DNA from 2 places in the Proteiniborus sp. MB09-C3 genome. Region 2 is predicted to be linked to the other one. Evidence: predicted binding sites of a transcription regulator. Region 2 holds the regulator's gene; the other holds the start of a gene.
What was found. The regulator Rex, encoded in region 2, represses fermentation and respiration genes when NADH is low (regulators of the CRP and FNR family bind a similar motif). The targets are predictions, from matches to a motif close to ATTGTTAANNNNTTAACAAT.

Region 1: QO263_RS01135 (YeeE/YedE family protein) is a predicted target of Rex. The motif match lies at 1,839-1,858, and genes of this name have one in related genera.

Annotation. Positions count from the first base shown of each region.
Region 1 covers NZ_CP127161.1:239,180-242,613, reverse strand. The annotation lists gene QO263_RS01145 (ABC transporter permease) at 1-538, opposite strand, end outside; gene QO263_RS01140 (ABC transporter substrate-binding protein) at 540-1,559, opposite strand; gene QO263_RS01135 (YeeE/YedE family protein) at 1,874-3,178, shown strand; gene QO263_RS01130 (FAD-dependent oxidoreductase) at 3,258-3,434, shown strand, end outside.
Region 2 covers NZ_CP127161.1:3,704,920-3,708,353, forward strand. The annotation lists gene QO263_RS18120 (acyl-CoA dehydrogenase) at 1-403, opposite strand, end outside; gene QO263_RS18125 (redox-sensing transcriptional repressor Rex) at 1,270-1,908, opposite strand; gene abc-f (ribosomal protection-like ABC-F family protein) at 2,128-3,434, shown strand, end outside.

The DNA.
Region 1 (3,434 bases), 420 kb from region 2:
GACCTAATATTCGAATGTTTCCAGTATTTATTCCTAAAGAGATTACCATACCTTCATTATTTCCTGTTGCTCTTAAAAGGTAACCAAGTTTTGTTTTAAAGAAAACCGTAAAAAGAACAGCACAGACAACAGAAAGTCCAAGGGCAATAAATAAATTGCTTACCATATTTCCATTAGAAAAAATAGTAGAATTATTAAACATAGGTAAATTAGATTTCCCCATAGTTATTCTTAAATTAATTGAGTATAATCCTAGCATTATCAAAATCCCTGAAAGCAGGTCATTTATTTTAAGCTTTACATTAAGCACTCCTGTCATAGCTCCAGCTAAACCTCCTCCTATGACAGAAAGCAAAAGAGCTACAAAAGGGTCAACCCCTTTTGTAATCAAAACTGCGGATATACTAGTTCCCAATGTAAAGGTTCCATCGACTGACAGATCAGGAAAGTTTAAAAAATTATAGGTTATATAAACTCCCATTACCATTATTGAAAACATAAAGCTTTGTAAAAGGATGCCTAATATAAAATCATTCATATTATTCAGCTCCCTTCACTAAGGCTGCTCTTTCTAACAGTTCTTCAGGGATATTTACACCAAGTTTTTTTGCAACATCTTCATTTATTATTAATTGTGTTTCTTTAAGCATTGATACAGGCGCGTCCTTAATGCTTTTACCTTCAAGTATTTCAGCAGCCATTATGCCTGTTTGATGTCCTAGTTTATAGTAATCAAGCCCTTCGCAAGCAAGAGCTCCATTTTTTATCATTGGCTCATCTACACCTATGATGCCGATTTTGTTGTTCATAGCAATCCTAGATATTATTGGCATATTCGAAGCTACTAAATTATCAGAAGGAAGAAATAAAAAATCTATATTTTTTATCTTAGCATTTAATGCCGGCTCAAATTCTGATGTATTAGTAACAGGAATTTCAATTATTTCGATATTCATGTCTTTAGCTGATTCCTTTGCTATATCCACTTGCAGCTGTGAGTTAAGCTCACTAGTATTATATAAAATCCCAACTTTGCGAGCATTAGGAAATATTGTTTTTCCAAGCTCAAGCTGTTTAGCCACAGGAGTAAGGTCACTAGTACCTGTTACATTTCCTTCTGGGGCATCAGGATTTTTAAGCAGGCCTGCATACACAGGGTCGGTTACAGCTGTAAATAATACTGGAATGTTTTTAGTAGAGTTATGTGCTGATTGAGCAGAAGCTGTGGAAATAGCAAGAATTAAATCTTTTTTCTGGGATACAAAGTTTTGAGCAATAGTAGTTGTCAAGGCAATATCTCCTTGAGCAAACTGAACATCTAGCTTTAGGTTTTTACCTTCTTCATAGCCTTTTTCTTTTAAGGCATCAATGAAACCAGCCCTAGCACTATCTAGTGCAGGGTGCTCTGCTATTTGACTTATTCCTATGGATATTGTGTTCTGGGAATTGTTATTGGAATTACCAGATGAACAAGCACTTAAAAATAAAGTGATAATTAAAAGAAATGAAACTAAGCCTAAGCAATTACTTAGACTGGTGAAATGTTTTTTTCCTACCATACTACCGTCCTCCAATTTTTAATTTTTTGTTTAAAACCCTTCTACGTTTTCCTACCTTGCTCTCATAGCTACTTATAGCACTAGAGCTGCCTACAATAAAACAAACCTACTAACAATAATAATTAAAAATTATTTTATAACCTCTTCGACAAAATGTCAAGGAAAATTTTGAACTTAGTAAAAAGCAATAGATTTTTTAGTGCTTTCAGAATCTTTAATACTGCATAAGAAAAGCTAATTATAGGAAGCGTATTGTTTGTTATATAATAAAAAAAAGAGAATGTTAAAAAAAAAACAATGAAAGGGGAATAGAAATGCATACAACAGGAAAAATCAACAAAACTCAATTAATTATTGCTTTATGTATTATTGTTCTTATTGTAGTTTTTGGGAAACTCTTAAGTGAAACCAACAACAAATTAACACTTTATCTTATTACTGGAGTAGTTTTAGGATACATACTTTCTCGTTCTAGATATGGTTTTGCAGGAGGAATCAAAAGAATTTATGTTACAGGAGAAGGTAGTCTCACTAAAGTACTTTTAATTATGTTTGCAGTTACTATGGTTGCATCAGCAGGAATCCAATGGGCAGCTGTAGCAAAAGATGCAGTACCTCAATTTAGAGCTGCTTCTTCAGACCTGGTTATTCCTGGAAGTGATTCAGTACAGATGCTTAATATCTCTACAATACTTGGAGGACTTTTCTTTGGTATTGGGATGATGCTTGCTGGAGGATGTGCTTCAGGCACACTTAGCGACTTAGGTGAAGGAGAAATTCGTTCTGCAATAGCTCTTCCATTCTTTGCTCTATTCGCCATACCAGGGCATGCTTTAAGACATGTAATTGCAGATTCAGAAATTGGAAAGATTGGTGCACAAGTATATTTGCCAGATGTATTTGGATTTATAGGAACAATTATTGTTTCTTTTGCATTGCTATTAGTATTATACGTAATAACTAGAAAATATGAAGATTTTAGAAAAAAAGAAGGTTTTTATCAAGAGACAGTTTTTGAACCAAACGAGCAGCCACTACCTGAGGATAAAGATTTTAAATTATTTAGCTATAACACATATCACAAATTCTTCATTGAAAGATGGAGCTTCCTTAAAGGTGGAATGTTATTATCAATTGGATTTATATTTGTGTTAAATACAACAGGGAAAAACTGGGGAGTTACTTCTGCTTTTACAAAGCTAGGAGTTAAAATAGTGAATTTCTTTGGTATAGAAATTACATCACCAGCTTTCACAAGTATTGTTAAGGATGTAAACGCGGGACTATTATATGATGCTGGAACACTTAGAAATTTTGGTATTGTAATTGGAGCAGCTTTATGTATGTTATTAGCAGGTAATTTTAGATTCAATTTTGATTTCAAATTTAAAGATGCTGTATATTATGCTATCGGTGGAGCACTTATGGGATTCGGTTCAAGGCTAGCAGGTGGATGTAATCTTGGCGCACTATATTCTGCAATCAGTAGCTTTTCATTATCTGGATGGGGATTCCTTGTTGCTCTTTGGTTAGGAGGAATTGTGGCACTTAAAATGTTTGAAGGCAAAGTCAACATAATACCACCGAATAGATATAAGCAAAAAACCAAAGCTTCATAGCTTTTGCAAACGTTTTACTCTTAGTTCAATATATGTCTGTTATATAAAGAAAATAAAACCATAAAGGGAGGAAAAGATTATGAGTAAAAGAATTTTAATAGTTGGTGGAGTAGCAGGAGGAGCTTCTACTGCTGCAAGAGCAAGAAGGATAGATGAATCTGCAGAAATTATTATGTTTGAAAAGGGACCTCACGTATCATTTTCAAACTGTTGTTTACCAAATCATCTAAGTGGAATGATAGAAAATAGTGATGAC
Region 2 (3,434 bases):
CTGCATCAGTACCTGCATTGGGTTCTGTAAGACCAAATGCTCCTAGGTACTCTCCTTTAGCTAAGGGTACCAAATATTTTTGCTTTTGCTCCTCTGTTCCAAATTTCAATATAGGCCAACAACCAAGAGATGTATGTGCAGAGCATATTACCCCAGTAGTTCCACACACTTTTGAAAGCTCTTCTATAGCTATTGCATAAGCTACCTCATCTCCACCTGCACCGCCATATTGCTCTGGTATAGGTATGCTTAACATATTATACCTTGCCATTTTTTCTACGCTTTCTCTGGGGAATCTTTCTGTCTCGTCAATTTCTGCTGCTATTGGCTTTATCTCTTTTTCAGCAAACTCCCTCATGACTTTTCTTATGGCTTCCTGTTCATTTGTAAGGCTAAAATTCATTTTATTCCCTCCTCATTATTTTGTATTATAGAAAAAATATTGATATTTTTATAACATACTTCATTTTATATATGCAAAACTCTTGCCATTTATTTTATTATACTTCAATAGAAATTAAATATCTATTATCTTTGTTAATCTCTTGTCTTACATTTTCTTAACAATATGGCAATAATTAAGCACTTTATGCGACTGATAGCTAATCACAACGACTTAATTATCGAACTTTTTCATGATGTTTGTTAATAAAATAACGTTATTTGCTCAATAAGAAAAGCAGGAAAATAGGCTAAGTATTCAAGTAAAACTGAGGGTTTGGCTCCATAAGTATCATAATAAGATATTAGTAACATAATTTCGAATCCTTCACCATTTAATTACATTGAAACTCAAAAATAGTCTGTTTTTGTCTGTTATTACTACACTATGTGTCCAATATACGGACACTACCCGTTTTTCATTTACTTTTTAAAACATATTTCATAATAACATAAGTAAATTCTCATTTAGGCAAACATTTTCAACTACAGAATCTAGTAATTGATTTATACAAAAGAGCTATGACATCCTTGTAGTTCAAAGAGATCATAGCTCCTAATGTGAATTTATAAAATAATACTTAGTATACACTGTTTAATTTCTTTTCTAGTATCTTTTGAAGTTGACCAAATATAGAGGTTATAATCCAATAAGCAAGCATCACAGCTGCAAATGTCTCGAAAAATTTGTAATTTGAAGCCCTCAAAAAGTTTCAAAACATGTTAAGTGTCCTACATGTATAGATTCTTAGTGAGTAGGGTTTATACTACCTGTCTCAGGATGACGATTTTCACACAGTTTGTCGCCTTTTTGCTTTCCGACACGTTTTATTCTTTATTCACTTCTTTAAACATATATGACAATATAAATAAGCTCTCATTTAAATGAACATTTTCAACTACAACATCCTCAGGAACCTTTAGATCAGTAGGAGCAAAGTTCCATATGCCTTTTATATTACTTTTAATAAATTTATCTGCTACTCCCTGTGCATGTTCCTTTGGAGTAGTTATAATTCCTATTTCAACTCCATTATCTGCAATAAATTTTTCAAGTAAATCAACATCATGTATCTCAATATCTCTAATTTTTAAACCTATTACCTTAGGATTCTTATCAAATAGAGCTAAAAGCTTAAATCCAGCATCTTCAAACCCTCTATAATTTGCTATTGCCTGCCCAAGATTGCCTGCACCTACTAAAACAGCTTTATAAGTTCTCTCCAAGCCTAAAATTTTACCAAGCTGTTTATATAGCTCTTCAACATTATAGCCATAGCCTTGCTGTCCGAATCCTCCAAAATTATTTAAATCCTGTCTTATTTGGGAAGCTGTAAACCCAGTAATATTACTTAGTTCTTGGGATGATATTCTATTGATATCTTTATCTAATAGTTCACCTAAGTATCTGTAGTATTTAGGTAGTCGTCTTATGACTGCCATAGAAACTCGATTTTCTTTTTCCATATAAATTTTCCACCCACTCTTATTCAGATTTTCATGTCGCGAAATATTTAAAATATTATATCATTAGGTTAAATTTCTGTCAATTTGACAATAGTAACCAATTTCCATTATATCAATAGTATTGTTTCTTACCCTTTTAAAAATAATACCCTATTGTTTCTTTTTTAAACGTTTTTTGATAAAATTATAATAATTAGTATGAAGCGAGGAGGAAACAAAGTGATAGTTTTATCATGTAGCAATATATCTAAAAGCTATGTAATAGATACAATACTAGATAAAATCACTTTTTCACTAAATGATAATGAAAAAGTTGGTCTTGTTGGTCTAAACGGAGCTGGCAAATCAACATTATTTAATATTTTGTGTGGAAGAATTTCTATGGATTCTGGAGAAATATATGTATCAAAGGATTGTAAAATAGGCTATCTTGAGCAAAACACACAAATAGAAAGCGATAAGTCTATTTTTGATGAAGTTATGGATGTATTCACACCTTTAATAGGCATGGAGGAAAAACTGAGAGAGCTTGAGCATAGTATCAGTGCAGAAGGTCAAAAGCAAGAATCAAAACTGCTGGACTCCTTAATGGATGAATATGCTCATCTCATGGAAGAATTTCAAAATAAAAATGGATATGGCTTTAAAAGCGAAATTAAAGGAACTCTAAAAGGACTAGGTTTTAGTGAAGAACAGCTCTATATGCCTGTAACTCATTTGAGTGGCGGACAAAAAGCAAGAGTTATGCTTGCAAAGCTACTCTTAAGCAAGCCTGATATTCTACTTTTAGACGAGCCTACTAACCACCTTGATATACAAGCCATAGACTGGCTAGAAAGATATATTAAGGAATACAAGGGTGCAGCAATAATAATATCTCATGATAGATATTTTCTTGATAATACTGTGTCCAAAATATTTTATCTAGAAAGCTCTCTATTAAAAATATATGGTGGAAATTACACTAGCTTTATGAAAAAGAGAAAAGATGAGTTAGAGCTTTTAGAGAAAAAATATGAAGAACAGCAAAAAGAAATTTCAAGACAGGAGGAAATCATTAGAAGATTTATGTCCTACGGAGGACAAAGATATATAAGACAAGCCCAAAGCAGACAAAAAATGCTAGATAAGATGAAAAGGATAGATTCTCCTGCTAATGAAAGTAAAAAAACTAAAATTAGATTTGAGCCAAAGGTAAAGAGTGGAAATGATGTAATGTCTGTAGAAAACCTAAATAAATCCTTTGATGAACGCATTCTGTTTAGTGATGTAAGCTTCAAAATATATAGAGGAGAAAAGGTTGGGCTTATAGGACCTAATGGTGTAGGAAAAACAACCCTTTTCAAGATGGTCATGGGAACAGTACCTATAACTGATGGAACCATAAATTTAGGTCACCATGTCAATATAGGGTATTTTGATCAGGAACAATCTAATCTTAATGAAGAAAAAACTATTGTAGATGAGATTTGGGATGAAAATCCATCACTAGACCACTACCAGATTAGATCTCTTCTTGCACAGTT